4 regions of the Nonomuraea sp. NPDC048892 genome follow, and region 2 is predicted to be linked to each of the others. Evidence: riboswitches for the same ligand, from Rfam matches in the RefSeq annotation. Region 2 holds a riboswitch; each other region holds the start of a gene.

Region 1 (5,714 bases), on a different contig from region 2:
GGGGGCGTAGACCACCGCGTCCCGCGTACGCAGCGCCAGCCCGTGCACGAACGACTGGATGCCGCCCGGCCTGGGCGGGAAGTCGTTCGTGACGAAGAGCACGCTGTGCGGCCGGCCGCTCGCGGGGTGGGTCACGGTCGCCGGACGCCGTTCAGCTCGGCCCAGGCGCGGGCCAGCGCGATGCGCTGGGGGGCGGAGGGATGGGAGGCATAGAGCACATATTCCACCGCATCCGGCGACAAGTCGGAAATATTGGTCAATGCGAGGCGTTTCTGCATGGCCACGAACGTGGCCGGGTCCCGCGTGAGGTCGAGCGCGTGCGTGTCGGCCCTGGCCTCGACGTGCCGGCTGATCAGGTTCTGGGCGGGGCCGAGGAGCACCGAGCCGAGGGTGATCAGGCCCATGAGCGCGCCGGCCGCGCGGGGGTCGGTGATCGAGGTGACGCCGGTGCGCCGCCGTACCGTGCCGAACAGCAGGAACAGCACGATCACGCCCAGCCCCGACCCGAGCGCGCCGAGAAGCGTGCCGTGCAGCACGTCGTCGTGCTTGGCGTGGCCGAGCTCATGCGCGACGACCAGCGCGACCTCGCGCTCGGGCGCCCGCAGCAGCGTGTCGTAGACGACGATGCGCCGGGTGGCGCCGAAGCCGGACACGTACGCGTTGAGCGCCGTCGTCCTGCGCGAGGCGTCGGCCACCAGCACGTCCTCGACCGGCACCCGGTCGCGCTCGGCCAGCTCAAGCAGCTCGGTGCGGAGCGGGCCCGGCCGCATCGGGGTGAAGTCGTTGAAGATCGGCTCGAACACCACCGGATAGACGAACGACGCCGCCACCGTCAGCGCGAACGCGCCCGCCGCCGCCGGGATCCACCAGCGCCTGACCCTGCGGGCCAGCGCCATCAGGGCCAGCAGCATCACGCAGAGCAGGAACGCCTCCACGCCCATGCTCTTCAGCCGGTCCCCCGCCCAGCTCGACCAGTTCTGGACCGACAGGCCGTAGTCGCGCAGGATCGTCTCGTACCAGACGCCCAGCGGCCACCTGACCAGCTCGGTGATCGCGGTGATCAGCACGACGCCGAGGATCACCCGCAGCCACCACGGGCCTTTCAGCCGCCCTGTCACCTTCGCGCCGAACGGGGTGGCGACGAGGAGGCCGGCGAAGACGAGCGTGAGGGCGAGCGAGAGGTAGGCGGGCAGGCTGGTGGCCGCGTCGAACGCGCGCGCCTTCGCGATCTGGGCGGCGGTGAAGTCGCGGGACGGGTCCGGCGGGCCGCCGATCAGCGCCTGCCACGGCGTGCTGAACACGGCCACGGCCAGGACGGCGAGGCCGAGCAGCACGAGCGTGATCGCCGCCGGCCGCCTGAGGCCGCTGTCGGAATCCGGCTCCCGCTCCCCCACAGCTCCCTCCTCCCCTCCGTCCGGCCTGTCACGCGTCTCTCCAGACCCTGGGCTGGGCCCTGGGGCGGGTTCCGGGGCGGGGGTGGTGTCGCCGGGGCCGGGTGGGTTCGTGGCGGTCACCGCCGTCGTGGCGCCGTCCGGGGGCTCGTCCTGCCTCGGTGAGTCCTCCGTGTCCTGCCGTTCGCTCATCTGGCTCCCCTTCACCCGAGCTGATCCCGCACGTACGCGCGCCACCGTGCCGTCAGTGTGGCGGCCGTGAGTCCTCGCGCGGCGAGCGCCCGGTCGGCGCCGGTCGTCCTGGCCGCGCGGTAGAGCCTCACCAGGGTCTCCTCGCCGAACCGGTCGGCGAGGAAGCGACACGCCAGCCACGCCTCCTGGTACGCGCGCGCCGGCCGCGCCGGGTCCCGGCCGTCCGCCGCGAAGTCCGCGGGGCCGGGCAGCGCGTCCGGCAGGCGTCCCGCGCGTACCTCGGCGGCCAGTTCGGCGGCGATGGTCGTCACGGGCAGCCCGGCGTCGCGGTAGCCCACGTAGTCGGCGAACCCTTCGTACAGCCAGATCGGGAGCCCGTCGGTGCCCGCTGTGACGTGGGTAAGCTCGTGGGCGAGCACCACGTCCTTGCCGGTGGGGGTGAGGGTGGCGAAGAGCTCGGGAACGACGATCACGCGCCCGCCGTCGGCCAGCGCGGCCAGCCCGTCGACCCGGGCCACCCGCGCCAGGCGGGCGGCGTCCCGGGCGGAGTCCGGCACGATCACCAGCGGGCGCACCGGCCGGCCGAGCACCCGGGCGACCCTGAGCCCGGCCCTGTCGGCCCTCGCCGCCAGCTCCTCCAGCCCGTCGCCACCGCTGCCGTCGCCGTCCTTGCCGCCGCCCTTGTCGTCGCCTGCAGCGCCGCGGGCGTCTTCACCGCCGCTGCCGCCACCGCTGCCGTCGCCGGGGCCCACGACCGTGGAGAGCCGTCCGCGGCGGATCACCGTGCCGCGGCCCGGCCAGAGGTCGCGCGCCTCCGGGGGAAGGATCGGGGAGTCGTGGAGCGGCGCGCCGCCGGAGGCGATGAGCAGCAGGCAGGCCACCACGGCTCGTCGGCTCACCTGCTCGGACACGAAGCCCGATCGTAGCCGGACCCGCACGGACTTCATCCCGGCCGATCCGCCGCCGCCCACGCGGGCCGGTCCACACCGCCGTTCCGGCCGCCCGGCCCCACAGGGTGACACGGACGTGCCATGGGGATCCTGAACGTGCCCTGGCGTGCCTCGCGGGTGGCCGTAGGTGCGCCGTGAGGGCCGGGGACGGGCCGGGGGCGGCCCTGGACGTGTGAGAGGCGCCTTGGACGTGCGAGAGCCCCGTCCGGATCCGGGAAGGCTTTCCGTGGATCCGGGCGGGGCTTCTTCACATGCCGGGACGGACCGCGCCGACGAATGACGACCGGCGCCAACCGCCCAGCTTGTCGATGCGCACCCGTTCGCCTGTCCGAGGCGAGTGGATCATCTTGCCCTTGCCGACGTACATGCCGACGTGGCCGAGCCCGTTGAAGAACATGAGATCACCGGGCTTCAACCGCCGCCAGGAGATCTTGTTCCTGATGCGGGCGAACTGGCTGCTCGCCACCCGCGGGAGCTTCACTCCGGCTCTCTTCCAGGCGAACTGGACGAGACCGGAGCAGTCAAACGAACCAGGTCCTGTGGCTCCGTATCGGTACGGGTCACCGATCTGGTTCTTGGCCACGGCGACGGCCTTGCGGGCCTTCGTTTGCTGCCGAGCGACCTTGGCTGCCCTTCGCTGGGCGGCCGTGACCTTCTTCGAGGTCTTGGCGGTGGTTTCCGCCTTCACCGTCGTGACGGTCGATTCGCTCGTCGTCTCCGCCTGAGCCGTTGGGGCAAGGAGGATGGAACCTCCGGCCGTCACGGTCATGGTGAGCGCTACGCCACTCAGGGCAAGGCGGGACAGACGGGGGTTATGCAGGGAGCTGGACAGGATTTCTCCTTGTGTCTTCCACGAACGCCTACCGGGTTAGCTGACGGATTCGGGCCTGGAAGTCGCCCTACGGCGCGATAAGCGCGCCGATTCACCCCTGATCCCTGGGGAAACGTGGGATCGCTGGGTCCCCGGCTCCGTGCCTCCTGGCTGCACGGATTCGGCAGGTCGAAGCCCCGATGAAATGACATGGGGATATCGGGGAACGACCGGCGGATTTCTATCTGTCGCACATCGAGAGGGGACCGATGCGGGTTCGCGGGGCCATGGCTTGTGCACCGCGACGACGCCAGAAGCTACGCCGAAAGTTCAAGGATCGGCAAAGCGTGAGCCCGGCTGTAAAGATCAGACAGAGGACTTTGTCAGATTCGAAACCCCTGCTGGAACACCAGGTTATGTTATGGAAGTGTGACCCTGCTCACACTTGAGCGGGCCCAAGATTGTCAGGTCCAAGTTGTCGCTTATGTCACAGATTTCCCGTTTAAATCACGCGTTCGGGACCTGGGAGCGCTCCCGAGGCTTGTGCCCGCCTTAAGGGAGGGTCACGGCAGATTTCCGGATATGTACGGCGGCGGCCGTAGGCATCAACACAGGCCACAAGGCATTCCAGAACGCGACTCCGTCTCACGAACGATGATCCATAGTAGGATGAGGCAGAAAAAATCCCGCCGCCGGCCGAGAGCGGCCGGACGGCGGGATCGGAAACCGGCGCTACGGACGCACGGCCCCCACCAGCGTGCTGCCGTACGACGAGAGCTTGACCACCTTGACGACGTCACCCGTCTGCGGCGCGTGCACGATCTGCCCGTTGCCCGCGTAGATGCTGACGTGCCCGAGCCCCGCGCTGAAGATGAGGTCACCGGGCTGCAGCGACTTGAGGTCCACCTTGCGGTTGGCTCCCCACGCCCACTGCTGCCACGTCGTACGGGGCAGCGAGACCCCGGCCGCCCGCCAGGCCGCCTGGGTCAGCCCCGAGCAGTCGTACGAGCTCGGCCCCGTGGCACCGAACCGGTACGGCTTGCCCACCTGTGCGAACGCGAACCGCAGCACCGCCGCCGCGCTGCCGGAGGCGGGGCCGGTGTACTTCAGGCCCACGCTGTTGGGGTTGCCCGGGTTGTAGGCCCCCAGCTTCTCCAGCAGCTTCTTCTGATCCTTGATCAGCTTGAGGATCTCCGCGCGTTCCTTCTCGACGCCGTCGCGCTCCTTGTCGGCGTCCTGCAGCGCCTTCTGCGCCTTGCCCCGCTCGACCTTCAGGCCCCGGTTCTCCCGGTCGAAGGCCGCCAGCTTCTCGGCCTTCTCCTGCGAGACCTGCCCGGCCAGGGCCAGCCCGGCGAGCATGTCCTGCGGGTTGGGCGCGCCGAAGATGCCGGGCCACGAGGTGACGTCGTTGCCGGCCTGGTAGCTGGAGACCGCCATGCCGACGACCTCGGCCCGCAGGTCCGCGACCGTGGCCAGCTTGCGCTTGTAGCTCGCGTTGAGCTCGCCGTACGTGGACTTGGCCTTCTTGTAGCGCTCGGTCGCCGTGTTGTAGCGGTCGACGACCTTGTCGGCCTTGTCGTTGAGCTTGTCGAGCTTGGCCTTCGCCTGCGCGAGCGTGGGTTTGGGGTCAGCTGTGGCCGCCCCCATGGGGATCAGCATCAGCCCGAACGCGAGACCCGTGGCCACCGGCACCCGGCCAAACCTCACTTTGTCGCCTCCCAGGGATTATATCTGGGGCGAAATAGTACAGAAGTGGCGGGTGTGGTTCGACTAAACCGCCATTTCGTAACTTAGGCGCGACCGAGCCTGCGCAGCAGCAAACCCGACGGAACGGGTCTGGCTCCCATCCGCCGGACGGACTCGGCGACCTCGCGGTCCGACGACACCACGGCGATGGCCCGGCCCGGCGGTTCGGCGCGGACGAGCTGGCGGATGAGGTCGTCGGCGATCTCCCCGGGGGCGCTGAACAGCACCCGTACGCCGCGAGGGGCCACCACCTGCACGGGGGCGTTGAGCTCGGCCCCGTCGAAGACCACGGTCACCTCGACCCTGGTCTGCGCCACCAGCCCGCCGAGCCCGGTCATGAGCCGGTTGCGCTGGTCGGCGAGGGTGAGGGTGCCGTAGCCGGTCTTGGTGACGTTGTAGCCGTCGATGATCAGGTGCACCTGGGGCAGGGCGAGCAGCTGGTCGAGCAGCTGCGGGTCGTCGTCGGCCAGGGCCCGCGCGGGGACGCCGCGCACGCCGGGGCGCTCGCCGGTGACCGCCGCGACCGAGTCGGCGGGCCGGCTGATCGTGGTGGGCAGGGCCAGCTCGCGGCGCAGCCCGGCCGAGGCGTCCTGCAGCGCGTCGAGCAGCACGCGTACGCGGGCG
Region 2 (5,714 bases):
GCTCCCGCTCGCGCGGCACCTTGGCCTGGGTGGCGAACACCACCCGGTTCCCGCTGCCCGTGCCCGCCTCGGGACGCAGGAACGGCAGCCGGGCCAGCCCCACCGCCCCTCCCCCGCCGAGCCGGCCGGCGATCGCGGCGAACTCGGCCACCTCCCGCTCGCTGTGCACCACGAACAGGTCACAGCCGCTGCGGAACAGCCACGCCTTCTCGGTGGCGGGCACCGAGATGCCGGGCAGGCCGCTGACGAACACCGGCCGCGGGCGCAGCCCGCCGAGCACCTCGGCCACCAGCACGTCGACCACCGGGCCCGTACAGGCGACGAGGATCACGTCGGGCCTGGTGCGCTCGGCCAGCCGCCGCACGGAGCGCGCCGACAACACCGGCGGCCGCCCGCCGCCCTGCCCCTCGTCCTGCCCCTCGTCCTGCCCCTCGTCCGGCCCGCCTCCCCGCCTGCCGCTCCGCCCCTCGCCCCGCGTGCCGCGCACGGCCGCGGCGATCTGCTCGGGCGAGGGCGCGATCGGCGTGCGCACCACGACCAGCTCCGTCACGCAGCCCTCGGGCAGGTCACCGAGCAGGCAGGCCGCCCATTTCAGATACGAGTCGGAGTCGGCGACCGCCAGCACTCTCAACCGGACACTCCTGTCAAATGCGAGCGCAGGGCGGGAGCCGCCCTGCTGGTCCACCAGTCATCGGGTACGTCCACGGGCTCGACGGCGACGCCGCGCGGGCTGAGCAGCACCCGCAGCGAGGTGATCGCGGTCGAGGGCAGGCTGAGCACGCGCTGGCCGGGGTCCAGGCCGCGCAGCGTCAGCTCGGCCGGCGCGCCGGCGTCGTGGACGGTGATGCCGGGACGCTCCCGGATCAGCGCGACGTCCACGGGGTCCTCGCGGCGGTGCGGGTAGTAGGCCAGGGGCTCGCGGGTGGCCAGGTCGGTCAGCCAGCGCAGGTAGTGGTCGCGGTGCACGAGGCCGTTGCGGACCAGCGAGGTGCCGAGCACGACCGTGCGCTCGGCCGGTCCTTCGGCGCTCGGCGGCTGGGCACGCAGCCAGGCGAAGTCGTGGCGCACGAGATCGACGCCGGCGCGGCGGACGGCCGCTTCGAGCCGTTCGTCCACGGGCAGCGCGGTGAACACCGCCACCTCGCTCAGCCGCAGCCGCACCGCGGCGGCCAGCCCGAGCAGGGCGCGCACATTCGTGGAACGGGCGCGGGCGCGCAGCAGCGGCCGGTGCGGGCCCGCCGCCAGCAGCTCCAGCAGCCGCAGCGTGGCCAGGCCGTCATCCACGATGACGATGCGGCCAGGGCCGGAGGTGAGCCAGCGCAGTTGCACCCGTCCGGAGAAGGCGTCCCCGACCGCCTGCACGCGTCTCGGCATGCGCTCGCGCGGCTCGGCCAGTTCGAGGCCGTCGGGCAGCCCCAGCGCGCGCAGCTCACGCCGCGTGGCCTTCAGCGGCCGCAGGCCCGCGCGGGGCACGACGGCCGTCGCGGGGCCGAGCAGCCCGGCGTGGTGGGCCTCGACGGCGCACAGCATCTGGAGCGGGGACTCCACCCAGGCCGACGCCTGTTCGACCACTCCTTGCCCTCCCAGCGGGGTGATGGGCCGTTCACGACCGCTTCAAGCTAGCCCCACCGCCTTAAGCCCGCAGGAACGCGGTATGAACAATGGAGAGTATGAACTCGCTCTTGCTCAACACGGACGGCGTGCAGATCCCGCAGCTCGGGTACGGCGTCTTCCAGGTGCCGGCCGACGAGGCCGAGCAGGCGGTCGCCATCGCGCTCCAGACCGGCTACCGCCACATCGACACGGCCGCCGCCTACGGCAACGAGGAAGGAGTGGGCCGGGCCGTCCGCGCGAGCGGGCTGCCGCGCGAGAAGGTGTTCGTCACCACCAAGCTGTGGAACGGCGACCACGACCGCGCCGAGGCCGCCTTCGACGAGAGCCTGACCCGGCTGGGGCTCGATCACATCGACCTCTACCTCATCCACTGGCCGGTGCCGCGGCAGGACAAGTACGTCCAGGCGTGGAAGGCTCTGGAGCGGATCTACCGCGACGGGCGCGTCAGGGCCATCGGCGTGTCGAACTTCACCGTCGCCACGCTCACCCGGCTCATGGACGAGACCGACATCACGCCGGCCATCAATCAGATCGAGCTGCACCCGTACCTGCAGCAGCGGGAGCTGCGCGCCTTCCACGAGGCCAACGGCATCCTCACCGAGGCGTGGAGCCCGCTCGGGCAGGGCAAGGGGCTGCTCACCGATCCGGCGCTGACGATGCTGTCGGACAAGTGCGGCAGGACGCCGGCGCAGATCGTGCTGCGGTGGCACCTGCAGCTCGGGAACGTGGTCATCCCGAAGTCGGTCACGCCGGCGCGGATCAAGGAGAACATCGACGTGTTCGACTTCATTCTCGACCCGGAGACGATGGCGGCCATCGGGGCGATGAACAGGGGGCAGCGCATCGGGCCGGATCCTGACACGTTCAACGTGGCGTGACGGGCGGTTCACCGCCTTTGTGACGGGAGAGGTTTTCGGGGTGTCCCGATTTATCCCCACATAACCATATTTTTACCTTTCCTGTACGATCTGCGGCGTGCGAGAATTCACCTGGGGAATAGCGGCGACCGGCGGCATCGCGCGTACGGTGGGGGCGGCCATAGCCGCCGAACCGGGCATGCGGGTGGGCGCCGTCGGCTCACGAGATCTGGCCAGAGCGCAGGCTCTGGCCTCGACGCTGGAGGCGGAGTCGGCCTACGGCTCCTACGAGCAACTGTGCGCCGATCCGGCGATCGACGCCGTCTACGTGGCCACCCCGCACGCCCAGCACCTCCAGGTGGCCGAGGCCGCCATCGCCGCCGGTAAGGCCGTGCTCTGCGAGAAGCCGCTGGCGGCCACCATGGACGACGCCGAGAAGATGGTGCGGCTGGCGCGCGAGGCGGGCGTGTTCCTGATGGAAGCGATGTGGATGCGGTTCAACCCCCTCATCCAGCAGATCGCGGCCGATCCGCGCTTCGGCGAGCTCCGCTCGGTGCAGGCCACCTTCGGCTTCGCCGCCCCGTACGATCCCGCGCATCGCCTGTGGGCGCCGGAGCTGGGTGGCGGCGCCCTGCTCGACCTGGGGATCTACCCGTTCAGCCTGGCTCAGCTGCTCCTCGGCACGCCCTCGGGCCTGAGCTTCACCGGCTCCCTGGCCCCGACCGGGGTGGACGCGGAGGCGGCCGGCACGTTGCTCTACCCCGGCGGACGGCACGCTCTCGTGGCGGCCTCGTTGCTGGGGAATTACCCGAACATGGCCAGTGTTGTGGGTACTCAGATGCGGGCGGACATCCCGGCGCCGTTCTGGGCGCCGAAGCGGATCCTCCTCACCGGGCCCTCCATGGAGCCGGAAGAGCACGTTCTCGATCCGGCGGACAACGGATACGCCGGGGAGCTTCGCGAAGTCCGTGCCGCCACGGCCGAAGGCAGGACCGAATCCTCGATCATGCCGCTTGACGAATCCCTTGCCATGATGGGACTTCTGGCCGACGCGCGCAGACAACTCACCTGACTGCGCTTTTATGGATTTGTAATCCTCTTGCCTCATGTATTACCTTATGAGGCACCTTGAGGCATACGCCCGGTTTGTCCGGCTATGTCTGACCATCGCACGAAAGATCACAGGATCGTCCTGTGACCGCTGAATCCGTCTTCGTACGGAACCGGGGACCCATGTCCTTGGGGTGAATCGGCACTCCGGTGCCGTAGGGCAGCTTCCACGCCCGAACCCGTCAGCTAACCCGGTAAGCGGCATGGAAGCAAGGAGTAACCCCCTCGATGGCCAAGTACCGTCTTACTGCTGCGCCCAAAACCGGCATCACCCGCGCCCTCCTGGGCGGAGCCATCCTGGCCTCCGCCCTCGGCGCCCCTCTCGCGGCCAACGCCGACACCGCGACCGGAGTAGCCGCGGCCACCGCCGCCAGGCACCCGGACTCCGCCACCGCCGCCCACAAGGCCGGTGACAGGAGCGAAGAGACCAAGGTCAACGTCACGGCCGACCAGGTCCTGTCCGTGGCCAAGGCCCAGATCGGCACCTCCGAGAACGCCTCCGGCGGCGGCACCAAGTACCAGCAGTGGTACGCCAACTCGAAGCGCGCCGCCGAAACCGTGGCCCGCGACGGCGGCAACCGCAACGCGTACCTGAACGCCGCCTGGTGCTCGATGTTCGTCTCCTGGGTCGGCGAGCAGACCGGCGCCCGCCCGCAGGTCGGCTGGGATGCCTACACCGTCGCCCACGCCAAGTGGTTCCGGGCCAACCACCGCTTCGGCGACGTCGCCAAGCCCGGCGCCGTGGTCTTCTTCTCCTGGAAGGGCGGCAAGTCCCTCAGCGACATCCAGCACGTCGGCTTCGTCCTGAAGGACAACCAGAACGGCACCATCTCCACGATCGAAGGCAACACCGGCAACGGCCGGGTCGAGGAGCGCGTCCGTCCGAAGTCGCAGGTCGTCGGCTACGGCTACCCGGACTACGCCGCCTGACAAACCCACCCACGAGCGCGCGCCCCACGAGGGGGCGCGCGCTCGCGCCTTTCCGGAGGTACGGGCCCCGCTCGGGGGCTCCCGGGCCCAGCCGGAGCGAGAGGTACGCCACCGCGAGCCTCGATCCGTCGAGCCGCCTCCACGACGCAGCGCAGGAGCACCTGCCGCCGATCCTCGCTGAAACCGTCCAGCAGGACCGCGGAACTGCTGCCGGCCAACGCGTGCGTGCGGAGATCCTGCTCCAACTCCGGCCACCACGAGGGCCGAAGATCCACCGGCTCCTCCGCCCCGACTCGGGCGGTTTCGATGAAGAGAACCGCGAGCGCCACGTCATAAGCCCAGAACATCGCGTCACCGGAGATCACCGGCACTGTCTCGCTCAACAGGACTCCTCCGCAGCCAATCGCTCCCAGCGCACATCATGGCCCGAAGACGCGTATGGGGACGCCGCTGCACCGGACAGAGCGAGACCCGGATAGGACCGGTCGAACCGATCACGTCCGCCGTACGTCATCAAGGCATGATGATGCGTGTGCTCGCGGCGTTCTCCATCGCGACAGTCCTGTTCCTGGTCACCGCCGGTCCGGTGACCGCCGCTTCGGGCTGCTCGTGTGCGATGCTCACGCCACGACAACAGGTCAGCGCGGCGACGGCCGTCTTCTCCGCTACCGTCACGGACGTCCGCGTGGGCGAATCGATGCTGAACGGCGGCTCCGTCACCGCCAGCCTCCGTGCCGACCACGTCTACAAGGGCGCGCCGACCGCCGAGTTCGAGGTCTTCACCAAGGCGCAGGGGCCGGCCTGCGGGTACAAGTTCGTGGAAGGCGCTCGCTACCTGGTGTTCGCCCGTACCCGAGGCTCAGAACTGAGCACGAGCCTGTGCTCGGGCAACAGACGTCTACCCGTCGGCGACCACCCGCTGCGACTCTCCGACCGAACCCAGGGTGCGAGACCGCTCACCCCCGAACTGATCACCGCCCTCGGAACCCCTGTCCGGGTCGAAGCCGAACCCCCGCCCGCTCCCGACAGGACCGGTGTCATGGTGATCGCCGCGTTGGCTGGGGCGGTCGTACTGGCAGGAATCGCATGGGCACGCCGGAGGGCTCGGGCACGCTGATTGCCAGGCGGTCACCTCCGGGCGATCATCGTGACCGGGTGCCGTGACCTGGGAGAAGAATCCACTCTCAGAGGAGGGACCGTAAA
Region 3 (5,714 bases), on a different contig from region 2:
ACCACGTGGGCGCTGGCCCATCATCTGATCGGCGTGCCCGACCTGACCGTGATCACCAATTCGATCCCGGTCGCGGAGGTCTTCCACCGCAACCCGCGCACCGACCGCACCGTGGTGCTGACCGGCGGGATGCGCACGCCGTCCGACGCGCTGGTGGGGCCGGTCGCGGTGGCGGCGATCCGCCGTCTGCACGTCGACACGCTCTTCCTCGGCGTGCACGGGATGAGCGTGCGGGCCGGGTTCACCACGCCCAACCTGCTGGAGTCGGAGACCGACAGAGAGCTCGTGACGGCCGCGACCAGGCTGGTCGTCCCGGCCGACCACACGAAGTGGAACACGGTCGGCATCAGCACCATCGCCGAGCTGAGCGAGGCCCACGTGGTCATCAGCGACGCGGGGCTGCCCGAGGACGCACGCACCGACCTGGCCGAAAGGGCCGGGCAATTGATCATCGCGGAGGGCTCGCAGTGAAGCGCACCATCACCCATCTGGCCGACGGCCGGGAGCTGATCTACTTCGACCGGCGGGACGACGCCGACAGGAGCGCGATCGACCGGCGGACGCTCGACCCCCGGCCGGTGGCCTCAGAGCTGCGCTACGACCCGCTGACCGAGGAGTGGATCGCGGTCGCGGGGCACCGGCAGACGCGTACGTTCCTGCCGACCGGCGGCACGTCGGAGTGCCCGCTGTGCCCGTCGTCGGACGAGCGGTCGACGGAGATCCCGGCCTACGACTACGACGTGGTGGTGTTCGAGAACCGCTTTCCCTCTTTCTCCACAAATTTCGGGACGTATCAGGAGGTGGGCGGGCTGAGTGAGGTCCGTCCGGGCGTGGGGAGGTGTGAGGTGGTGTGCTTCACCTCCGACCACTCCTCCTCCTTCTCCAGGCTCTCCGACGCCCAGGTGGAGCTGGTCATGGAGGCGTGGGCCGACCGTACGGCCGAGCTCTCCGGGATCGAGGGCGTGGAGCAGGTCTTCTGCTTCGAGAACCGGGGCGAGGAGATCGGCATCACGCTCGCCCATCCGCACGGCCAGATCTACGCCTACCCGTACGTCACGCCCAAGACCAAGCTGCAGCTCGGCGCGGCTGCCCGCCATCGGGGGCCGGGCAACCTGTTCGCCGACGTGCTGGCCACCGAGCGGGCGGCGGGGACGCGGGTGGTGGCCGCCAACGAGTTGTGGACGGCGTTCGTGCCGGCCGCCGCGCGCTGGCCGTTCGAGGTGCACGTGTATCCGCACCGGCAGGTGCCGGACCTGGCGGCGCTCACGGAGGAGGAGCGGGCGGCGTTCGCCCCCCTCTACACCTCGGTGCTGCGGGCCTTCGACGGGCTGTTCGGCGTGGTGATGCCGTACATCTCGGCCTGGCATCAGGCGCCCGTACGCCAGGACAGGGAGCTGGCCTACCTGCACCTGGAGCTGTTCAGCATCCGGCGGGCGCCGAACAAGCTGAAGTTCCTGGCCGGCTCGGAGTCGGCGATGGGCGCCTTCGTCAACGACGTGCTGCCGGAGGAGGCGGCGCGCATGCTTCGATCACAAGTAGATCACTAATTGATTTCCACTTAAGGTCGCATGACTCGGGATCTACCACTAATATCCCCATAAGCACCGGCCATAACAGCCGTCGCTTGCCTAATCCCGGGCGCGTGGCCCGGGAGCCGGGGACCCGAAACCGCACCTGGGGTGAATCCGCTTCTGTGGTAGGGCGCACTCCCATGCCCGAACCCGTCAGCTAACCCGGCCGGCAGAGGGAGAGGAACACCTACGTGGCGGCTTCGTCCCCCGCGACTCTTGCCATCGGTCTGATCACCGCCGCCGCCGTCGCCGTCCTTCCGGCGATACCGGCGTCCGCGGCCCCCAAACCCTCGGAGGCGAAGCTCCGGGCGCAGCTCAAACAGCTCAACACCAAGGTCGACAAGCTCATCGAGAAGTACAACCTCAAGCGCGTCGAGCTGGCCAAGGCCCAGCAGGCCGCCGAGGCGGCCAAGGCCAGGCTGGCCACCGCCGAGCAGGCGCTGGCCACGGCCGAGCAGCGGGTCGCCGAGATCGCCCGCCTGCGTTACCAGAACGCCGATCCTTCGCTCCCCTTCCTCATGACCCCCGAGCGCGGCAGCAGCGCCGCCCTGCTCGAACAGCTGACGGCTGAGCAGCAGGCGGTCGTGCAGAGCGTGGCCAAGGCCAAGGACGACAAGGAGAAGGCCAGCAAGGAGGCCGCCGCCCTGACGACCAGGATCAAGGCCGACGCGGCCGAGGTGGACAGTCAGCGCGACGACGCCGAGAAGGTCATCGACGACATCGAGGACAAGCTCAAGGACCTGGTGCCGTTCGCGACGGGCCGCAACTCCGACGGTTCGTGGGCACCGCAGCTGCCGTCAGGCCCCGACCACATCACCCCGCGGACACGGCTGATGAAGGCCCAGGTGGCCAAGAACTTCGCGCTGCCGTTCTCCGTGGGCTGCTTCCGCGCGGGCGCGAGCGGCGAGCACCCGCTGGGCCGGGCCTGCGACTTCATGATGAGCACGGGCGGCTCGATGCCGTCGGCGGCCAACAACGTCCTCGGCGACCGGCTGGCGGACTGGGCGCTGGCGAACAAGGGCAAGCTGGGCGTCAAGTACGTGATCTGGAAGCAGCGGATCAACCACGGGTCGGGCTGGCGGACGATGTCGAACCGCGGCAGCATCACCGAGAACCACTTCGACCACGTGCACATCTCGATGAACTGACGCCGAGAAAGCCGAACGGGGCCCCTGCCGAGGAGACGGCACGGGCCCCGCGTCATGTTCAGGGGGCGTCAGTTGGTCAGCGTGAGCGGGTTGACCAGGTCGGCGTAGACGAGCAGACCTGCCATGATCATCATCACGATCGCGAGCGCGTACGTCAGCGGCAGCACCTTGGCGATGTCGACGTAGGCCGGCTCCGGCCGCTTCATGACCTTGGCGTACGCCCGCTTGATGCCCTCCCACAGGCCCCCGGCGACGTGACCGCCGTCGAGCGGCAGCAGCGGGATGAGGTTGAACATGCCGATCGCCAGGTTGAAGCCGGCCAGCAGGTTGACGAAGATGGCGATCTTCTTCTCGGTGGACAGGTCGGAGGCGAGGATCTCGCCGCCCATGCGGCCCGCGCCGACCACGCCCACCGGGCCCTCGGGGTCGCGCTCGTCGCCGGAGAAGGCCGCGTGCCAGACGCCGACCATCTTCTCCGGCAGGTTGAGCAGCGAGCCCGCCACCCGGGCGGTCAGCTCGCCCATGTAGCCGACGACCTGGCCGAGGCTCTGCTTCTCCATGACCTCGGTGGGCAGCACGCCGAGGAAGCCGACGTTCTTGTCGATCTTCTCGGGGTCTTCGAGGTTGGGCCGGTCCTGCGCGATGAGCGTGACGCTGAGCGTCATCGGCTTGCCGTCGCGCTCGATGCCGAGCTGCACCGGGCCGGGGCCGTGGGAGCGGATCAGGCGGGTGGCGTCGTCCCAGGAGCCGATCTTCTGGCCGTCGAAGGAGACCATGCGGTCACCGGGCTTCATGCCGGCCTGGGCGGCGGGCGTCAGCTTGTCGCCGGGCGCGCACTGGGCGCGCTGCTCGGAGATCGGGATCACGCAGGTGTGGGTCTCGGGCGAGACGACCGGGGCCCAGGCGGGCAGGCCGATGCCGACCAGCAGGATGCTGAAGAAGACGAACGCGAGCACGAAGTTCATGGCCGGGCCGCCGGACATGATGATGACCTTCTGCCACCACTTCTTGCGGTAGAAGACGCGATCTTCGTCGCCCGGCCGCACCTCTTCCTGCGCGGCGTCGCGGGCCGACTCGATCAGGCCCTGCCAAGGGCCTGTGGCGGTGCTCCTGAGCTTGCCCGGCTCGTCGCCGGGGCGCGGCGGGAGCATGCCGATCATGCGGATGTAGCCGCCGAACGGGATCCACTTGATGCCGTATTCGGTCTCGCCCTTGCGCCGCGACCACGCCGTGGAGCCGAAACCCACCATGTACTGGGTCACCCTCACGCCGAAGATCTTGGCCGGCACCAGGTGGCCGAGCTCGTGCAGCGCGATGGAGACCATCAGCCCGAGGAGGAAGAGGATGATCCCCACGACGTAGAGCCAGTTCATCGAGGTGTGCTCCCGGCAGACGACAGGACAGACGAAGGGTCCGACAGCCCCAGAGTAGTCGAACTCGCCACACCGTACGGCTTACCGGTTCCGACGGGCATTGACAGTGCGCGATCAAGCGATCACGCTGGGAGACGACGGAGGGGGACGTCTTGATCCGCATACTGATCGCCGAGCACCTGCCCTTGGTGCGCCGTGGCCTGCTCGTCACCCTGGCGGCCGAGCCTGGCCTGCGGGTCGTCGCCGAGGCCGGGCACGCTCAGGAGGTGGTGAACGCGGCGCGGGCCGCCGCGGCCGACGTGGCCGTGGTCGATCTCGACCTGCCCGGGGAGCCCGCGGCGGCGGATTCGCTGGCCGAGCAGGTGCCGGGGTGCGGGGTGCTGCTGCTGTCGGCCGCGCCCAATCCCGCGCAGGTGCGTGAGGCCCTGGCCGGCGCCGCATTGGGCTTCATGAGCCTGTGTGTGCCGCCTGAGCGGCTGGCCGAGGGCATCCGGCAGGTGGCGGCCGGGCGGCGGGCCATCGAGGCCGAGCTCGCCGTGGCCGCCCTCCAGTGCGCGACCAACCCGCTGACCCGGCGGGAGCTCGACGTGCTGCGGGCCGCCGCGGGCGGGGCTCGTTCGACGGAGATCGCCGACGAGCTGTTCCTGTCGGTGGGGACCGTACGCAATCATCTGTCGCGCATCATGTGCAAGACGGGAGCACGAAACCGGCTCGACGCGGTACGCATCGCCAGCGACTCCGGCTGGCTGTAGACGGGAGCTCAAGCCTGTGACGGGACCCGGTGGAGCCGCGCCGCTCCGCCGGGACCCGAACACGTAGAGCCTGCCAGCCGCACGCACCCGCTGCCAGTGAACGCCGTCACGACCGCACCGTGTAAAAGGTCATGGGTCGGCGGCTCAGGGACGCCAGATGAGCACCAGCGCGCAGTCGTCGTTGTGCCCCGAGGCCATGGCGTTGACCAGCGCCCTGGCGCCGTCGCGGAAGCCCGAGGGCAGCAGCCGCTCGGCCTCGCCGAGCAGCCGGTCGAGCCCGGCGTCGATGTCGCGCCCGGGCTGCTCGATCAGCCCGTCGGTGTAGAGCAGCAGCGCGTCGCCCCGGCGCAAGGTGCCGCTGTCGGGCTCGCAGTGCAGGTCGGGCACCACGCCGAGCACCACGCCCTTGGCCGTGGCGACCTGCCAGTTGCCCGTGCCCGCGTCGAACTTGACCACCGGCGGATGCCCGGCCGAGGTGATCGTGTAGTCGCCGGTGTCGAGGTCGAGGCGTACGTGCACCGCGGTCACGAAGCCCTCGTCGCCGCGCTGCCTGTGCAGGTAGGCGTTGCACGCGGGCAGGAAGTCCTCGACCGAGCCGAGCAGCCCGCCGAACGTGCCGGACAGCAGCAGCGCTCTCGTGCCCGCGTCGACGCCCTTGCCCGAGACGTCGACCAGCGCGATCTCGACGGAGTTGCCGTCGCGCATGGAGACCAGGAAGTCGCCGCCGAACGACGAGCCGCCCGCCTGCTTGAGCACGACCTTGCCGCCCCAGTCCTTCGGCAGCTGGGGCAGCTCGCCCTGGCTCCTGAGCCGGTCGCGCAGCTCCAGCAGCATCGCGTCGCCGCGCAGCCCCTGCACGCCCAGCTTGCC
Region 4 (5,714 bases), on a different contig from region 2:
CGCGGCTCATCGCCCGGTTGCCGCCGCGGCCACGACGACGGGTGGAGACGGCGCCCGCCCTGCGCGCATGCTGCACGAAAGGCGTGAGAGCGTCCCGCAGCTTCTTCGCGTTAAGGTCGCTGAGGTCAATCTCATAGGTGGAGCCGTCAATAGCGAAGCTGACCGTCTCATTGGCCTCGCCCCCATCGAGGTCATCGATGAGAATCTCCTGGATCTGCTTGGCCATGTACGCAATCCTTTCGCGGAGCATTGTTTCATTCGCCTGCCCAAACATATACCCGGAAAGGCGTGGAGACAATTCAGCGCTACGGGGATTCGGCTGACTAGCCGATCAGTTCTGGCTCTCGGGCTGATCCTCGCGGTTTCGACGGCCCTGGACGGCCTCGGACCGGACCAACTTCACTACGCCAAAGATGAAGGCGCCACCCACCACCACCGGGGGGATGAGCGCTGACAATACGTCTGTTAGGGCTTCCATTCGTCCTCGCCTCCACGGCCAGCGGGGTTTCGGGGGCGCAAAAAGCGCTGGGAGCGTGACCGCAGAGAGCCCCGCTCCCTCAAGACACGCAGGCTACAACCACCCGCATCCGACCATAGCGGCACACAGCTGCCCTGCGTGTCACAGGGGCGCCGACACCCGGCAACCCAGACGCCCCATAGCCTAATGCCAGTCTCTCCAGGCTCCTTACCGGATCAAGCGAAAATTTTGCGAAAAGGCATCCGCCCAGGTACGCCCGGCTCAGCGAAGATCTTTTACCACGCGCGTTCCCGCCGCCCTGTCGTGCGGACCCCGCTCCAGCGGCTTGTCGATCAGGACGAGCAACCCTACGCCGAACAGCGACATTCCGGCCAGGAGATTGACCACCGGAATGCCCATCAGCATGAGCGGGGCGGGATAGATCAGTGCTCGTTTGAGCAGTGCACGGGCCTGAAGACCCTGCGGCGCCAGGCGAATCCGCATGATCGCCTTACCGAACGTCCTGCCGTGGCGGGAATGAGCCAGCCAGTCGTAGCCGGCATATGCCAGCCCCGCCACCGCCCATGCCAACACGCCGGGCAGTCGTCCGCCGAACACGTCGGCCATCCCGACAGTTCGGAAGAACCCCCATAGCCCGATGAACAGAATGTAATAGAAGACCCCGAAGACGAGTGCTTCAATCAGCCGGGCGCCGAGGCGTTCCCACCATTCAGCGGGTGGCGCGTCCGGGCGCGGCGCGGTCCCGGCCATAACTCCCACCTCGCGTCTCGGCGTAGGGACCTCATTGTGTACGGCCCCACGCCCAAAACATAGGGGCCGGCGCGAAGCCGGCCCCTGGTTTTGCGGAGAGAAGACCTACTTGATCTTCACCACCACGGTCTTCGCGAACTTGTCCGCGAAGGTCTGCTGCAACGGCTTGTCCCACAGCTGCGAGGCGCCGTTGAGCGCCACCACGGCCCAGCCGACCAGCCAGCCGACGAACGGGACCACGTTGAGGATCCAACCGCCCCACGTCACGCCGGCGCGCTTGAGCGCCATGTCGGTGGGCAGGCCACCGGGCGGCATCATCTGCCCGATCGGGACGACCTTGATGCCCATCACCATCTTGCCGACGGTCTGGCCCTTCGACTTCAGCAGGAAGAAGTCGTAGACCACCCACAGCGCCGTCACGATCACGCTCGTCAGGATCCCCACCACCGAGGAGGTGAGGAGGCCACTGCTCGCGCCCGTCTGGGAGGAGTAGCTGGCGACGAGGAAGAGGCCGAAGATCACGCCGATGACGATGTTGATGATGTAGAGGATGACGATGTCGATGATCCTCGCCACCAACCGCTGCCACCACTCCGCCAGCGGAGCCGGCGCGCCGGGCGGCTGGACGCCGACCGGCTGGCCGTAGGCCTGCCCGTAACCGGGCTGCTGGCCGTAGCCCCCCTGCCCGTACTGCTGCTGCTGCCCGTAACCCTGCTGCTGACCGTAGGCCTGCTGCTGGTCATAGCCCTGCTGGCCGTAACCGGGTTGCGACTGCTGCTGCTGCCCATAGCCCTGCTGGCCGTAAGCCTGCTGGTCGTAGCCCTGCTGGCCGTAGCCGGGCTGGGACTGCTGCTGCTGGCCGTAACCCTGCTGCTGACCGTAGTCCTGCTGGCCGTAGCCGGGTTGCGACTGCTGCTGCTGACCGTACTGGGGCTGCTGACCCGACTGAGGCTGCTGGCCGTAGCCCTGCTGCCCGTACTGAGCCTGCTGACCGTAGTCAGGCTGAGACTGCTGCTGCTGTCCATAGCCCTGCTGCTGACCGTAGTCCTGCTGGCCATAGCCCGGCTGCGACTGCTGCTGCTGACCGTACTGCGGCTGCTGACCCGACTGAGGCTGCTGGCCGTAGCCCTGCTGCCCGTACTGAGCCTGCTGACCGTAGTCAGGCTGAGACTGCTGCTGCTGACCGTAGTCCTGCTGGCCATAGCCCTGCTGGCCGTAGCCGGGCTGGGACTGCTGCTGCTGTCCGTAGCCCTGCTGCTGACCGTACTGGGGCTGCTGGCCGTATTGCTGCTGCTGGCCGTAGCCCTGCTGGCCGTAGCCGGGCTGGGACTGCTGCTGCTGTCCGTAGCCCTGCTGCTGGCCGTACTGGGGCTGCTGCCCATAGGCGTCGTCCGCCCGGTAGCCGACCACAGTGACGTCGGGGTCGGGCTCGCCGGGGTGGCGGCCCGAGTTCTGCTGCCCGTAAGGGGTGCCGGGGGCAGAGTTTTCTCCGGAGTCGTCCTGTGGATACGGCGGCTGTCCGGTGCTCACCGTGTCACCTCGCTTCGAGTGCGCATGTGGCACGTGTCAGGACACATGCCTGTGCTGCCCAACGTATCGACATAGGTATCAACAATCACCTTTCCATCTGGTCAAGGTCCGCGTCACCCGATGTCAGATGGAGCAGCATGCGGGTGTTGCCCAGGGTGTTCGGTTTGACGTGTTCCAGGTCGAGGAACTCCGCCACGCCCTCGTCGTAGGAGGCGAGAAGTTCGGCGTACACCTCGGGTGAGACGGGGGTGCCCTGTATCGGGCGGAACCCGAGTCTCGCGAAGAAATCGACCTCAAAAGTTAGACAGAATACACGCCGCAGACCCAGATCCGTCGCCTGCTGTATCAGCGCCGAGACGATCCGATGGCCGACGCCCATGCCCCGGCACTCGGGATCCACGGCCACGGTGCGGACCTCCGCGAGGTCCTCCCACAGCACGTGGAGCGCGCCGCAGCCGACTACCTGCCCGCCCCGCTCGGCCACCCAGAACTCCTGCACGTCTTCGTACAGGGTCACTGTGGCCTTCTCCAGGAGCCGCGGGCCCGCGCCCGCGTAGGTGTCCACTAGCCTCCTGACCGTGCGCACATCCGGCGTGCGGGCACGCCGGACCACCACCGCGGTCTCGGGCATCGTCAGTTCGGCCACCTGCTCCATGGCTCTCCAGAGTACAGATGTCATTACGGCTCGGCCCTAACTGCCATGTCCCGGCCCATCCTGTTACATGACCCGGTCATATGGGCGCGTCCCTGGCGCCGACCTCGCGGCTGCGGCGGAAGCAAGGGCAAAGGGGACATAAAGTCGCTTCTGTACGAGTGACCACGAGATCACCTTGTGACCCTTCGGTTGTGAAACCTCTACAGACTCGGCAGTTCTGGTTGAGCACGAACCCGGAGTGCATTAGTGTCCTGCGACGATGTCCCCCACGTGTCACAACGTGAGGGACACGCCCAATTCCCGTGAGGGAAGCCGGGGACCCGCCGGTGACGACCCCCATCGTCACCACTGGGGTGAATCCGAATCGTTCGGTAGGGCTGCTCCGGCCCGAACCCGTCAGCTAACCCGGTAGGCGTCCATGAGAGGAGCTCGTTGGTGAAGCGCACGCACGACGGTGGGGGGAAGACGGCGGGCAAGCACGCCCGCCCTCCGGAACGACCTCGGCGGCCACACCGCTTCGGTGTGGTGAGTCTCACGATCGCCGCGGTCCTCCTCGCGATCCCCGTCGCCTCGGCGTCCGCCGATCCCAAGCCCTCGCTCAAGGAGCTGGCCAAGCGGGTCGAGAAGATGCACACCGAGATCGAGACGCTGAGCGAGCAGTACAACGGCCAGCGGGAGAAGCTCAAGACCGCCAAGAAGGCCGCAGAGGCCGCGAAGAAGACCCTGGCCACCAGTGAGGCCGATCTCGCCGCCAAGCGGGCCAAGGCCGCCATGCTCGCCGAGAACGCCTACATCACGGGCGGCCTGGGCCGGGTGCTGGCGTTCACCACCTCCAAGGACCCCGACACCTTCCTCGACCGCGCCGCCACCACGTACGTGCTGGAGCAGCAGCAGGGCGAGGCGGTCAACCAGGTCACCAAGGCCAGGGCGGCCGCCGAGCGGGCCAGGGCCGGCGCCAAGGCGCGCATCGACGAGGTCGAGCAGCTCGTCAACGAGCTGGGCGGCAAGCGCGACAAGATCACCAAGCTGGTCACCAAGGTCGAGAGCAACCTGTTCAGCCGGGCGCTGGGCGAGGCCGGGCGGCCCGGCACCCGCGCGACCCGCGTCGACCTGCCGATCGTCGGCGCCGGCAAGGCCGCCCAGGCCGCGCGCTGGGCGCTCACACAGCAGCTCAAGCCGTACGTCTGGGGCGCCGAGGGGCCGAGCTCCTTCGACTGCTCCGGTCTGGTCATGGCCGCCTACCAGAGGGTGGGCATCTCACTGCCCCACTACACCGGCAGCCAGTGGACGGCGGGCCGGCACATCCCGCGCGAGCAGATGCGGCCGGGCGACCTGGTGTTCTTCTACAGCGACCTGCACCACGTCGGCATCTATCTCGGCGGCGGCATGATGGTGCACGCGCCGCGGACCGGTGACGTGGTGCGCATCGCCTCGATCGCCAACCGGCCGTTCGCCGGCGCCGTACGCATCGCCGACTGAGCCCCTGCCCACGGCTCGCCGGCGCTGTCGCCAGACGTGCCCGCCGCTAGATCAGCTGGCGGCGGGCCGCCCAGGCCACGGCCTCGATCGCCGTGGCCACGCCGATGCGGTCGCAGATGCCGCGCAATCGCCGACGTACGGTACGACCGCTGATGTCCAGACGTCTGCCCACCCGGTCAACCGTGACTCCCTTGGCCAGCTCCGACAGCAACGCAAGATCGGCATGACTCAGCTCGACGCCTTCAGTGAGCACATCCATCGGGAGCCCTCCCCCCCAACAGCTGAACTTGGGCCTCTCAAGTGGGCCGAAGTCGCTCCTCGCAGACGTTAAACGCATCCTGGAAAGGTCGTCAAGCATGACAATCCGAGCTCTTGACGAGCGCTATTGACATGATCCGATATATATGACGCACTCGCGATATGTCGCTAATGATCGTCGGGCGATACGCGAAGTCATCGAGCCTTCCGCGCAGGCCGGATCCGCAATGACGAACGCGGTGGACGTGCTGGGTTTTGATCCATTCGACGGCGAATTTCTGCGTGATCCTTATCCCCGTCATCGCGATCTTCGCGCCTGGACCGCTTTGTTCCGCACGCGCGTCTGATCACTCGCAGCCACCACGCACGTCCTCCGCACCCTGCCGCTCCGCGATCCGCGCTGCGGTCGCGGCACCGCGCCCATGGCCGGCACAGGCCCAGGTCAGCAGGCCGGGCCGCTCGTACGGACGGACCCGCAGGAGCGCACCTGGCCGCGCGCCCTGGTGATCAGGGCGTCACTTTCCGCAGGTGCCGGCGTCCGAGCCCGCGCCTGGAGGTGATCAC

What was found. Region 2 has a riboswitch for cyclic di-AMP ahead of AB0C28_RS06085 (CHAP domain-containing protein). Riboswitches for the same ligand answer to the same signal wherever they lie in the genome.
Region 1: it holds a riboswitch for cyclic di-AMP, as region 2 does, so the genes downstream of both, AB0C28_RS25440 (C40 family peptidase) here and AB0C28_RS06085 (CHAP domain-containing protein) in region 2, are expected to answer to the same signal.
Region 3: it holds a riboswitch for cyclic di-AMP, as region 2 does, so the genes downstream of both, AB0C28_RS39880 (hypothetical protein) here and AB0C28_RS06085 (CHAP domain-containing protein) in region 2, are expected to answer to the same signal.
Region 4: it holds a riboswitch for cyclic di-AMP, as region 2 does, so the genes downstream of both, AB0C28_RS00035 (C40 family peptidase) here and AB0C28_RS06085 (CHAP domain-containing protein) in region 2, are expected to answer to the same signal.

What each region holds. Positions count from the first base shown of each region.
Region 1 is NZ_JBEZFZ010000007.1:298,412-304,125, reverse strand. Features, by position in the region: gene AB0C28_RS25455 (glycosyltransferase family 4 protein) at 1-135, opposite strand, end outside; gene AB0C28_RS25450 (M48 family metallopeptidase) at 132-1,583, opposite strand; gene AB0C28_RS25445 (hypothetical protein) at 1,595-2,494, opposite strand; gene AB0C28_RS25440 (C40 family peptidase) at 2,781-3,302, opposite strand; cyclic di-AMP (ydaO/yuaA leader) riboswitch at 3,376-3,541, opposite strand; gene AB0C28_RS25435 (C40 family peptidase) at 4,077-5,051, opposite strand; gene AB0C28_RS25430 (NYN domain-containing protein) at 5,135-5,714, opposite strand, start outside.
Region 2 is NZ_JBEZFZ010000002.1:123,633-129,346, reverse strand. Features, by position in the region: gene AB0C28_RS06105 (DUF6716 putative glycosyltransferase) at 1-625, opposite strand, end outside; gene AB0C28_RS06100 (hypothetical protein) at 628-1,572, opposite strand; gene AB0C28_RS06095 (aldo/keto reductase) at 1,671-2,492, shown strand; gene AB0C28_RS06090 (Gfo/Idh/MocA family oxidoreductase) at 2,590-3,543, shown strand; cyclic di-AMP (ydaO/yuaA leader) riboswitch at 3,661-3,797, shown strand; gene AB0C28_RS06085 (CHAP domain-containing protein) at 3,810-4,511, shown strand; gene AB0C28_RS06080 (hypothetical protein) at 5,032-5,628, shown strand.
Region 3 is NZ_JBEZFZ010000017.1:199,899-205,612, reverse strand. Features, by position in the region: gene AB0C28_RS39890 (DeoR/GlpR family DNA-binding transcription regulator) at 1-471, shown strand, start outside; gene galT (galactose-1-phosphate uridylyltransferase) at 468-1,547, shown strand; cyclic di-AMP (ydaO/yuaA leader) riboswitch at 1,616-1,757, shown strand; gene AB0C28_RS39880 (hypothetical protein) at 1,763-2,719, shown strand; gene AB0C28_RS39875 (site-2 protease family protein) at 2,788-4,092, opposite strand; gene AB0C28_RS39870 (response regulator transcription factor) at 4,245-4,844, shown strand; gene AB0C28_RS39865 (PP2C family protein-serine/threonine phosphatase) at 4,989-5,714, opposite strand, start outside.
Region 4 is NZ_JBEZFZ010000001.1:3,283-8,996, forward strand. Features, by position in the region: gene AB0C28_RS00010 (Lsr2 family protein) at 1-226, opposite strand, end outside; gene AB0C28_RS00015 (RDD family protein) at 740-1,228, opposite strand; gene AB0C28_RS00020 (RDD family protein) at 1,334-1,828, opposite strand; gene AB0C28_RS00025 (hypothetical protein) at 1,994-2,833, shown strand; gene AB0C28_RS00030 (amino-acid N-acetyltransferase) at 2,844-3,413, opposite strand; cyclic di-AMP (ydaO/yuaA leader) riboswitch at 3,694-3,843, shown strand; gene AB0C28_RS00035 (C40 family peptidase) at 3,849-4,892, shown strand; gene AB0C28_RS00040 (LuxR C-terminal-related transcriptional regulator) at 4,939-5,151, opposite strand; gene AB0C28_RS00045 (hypothetical protein) at 5,297-5,497, shown strand.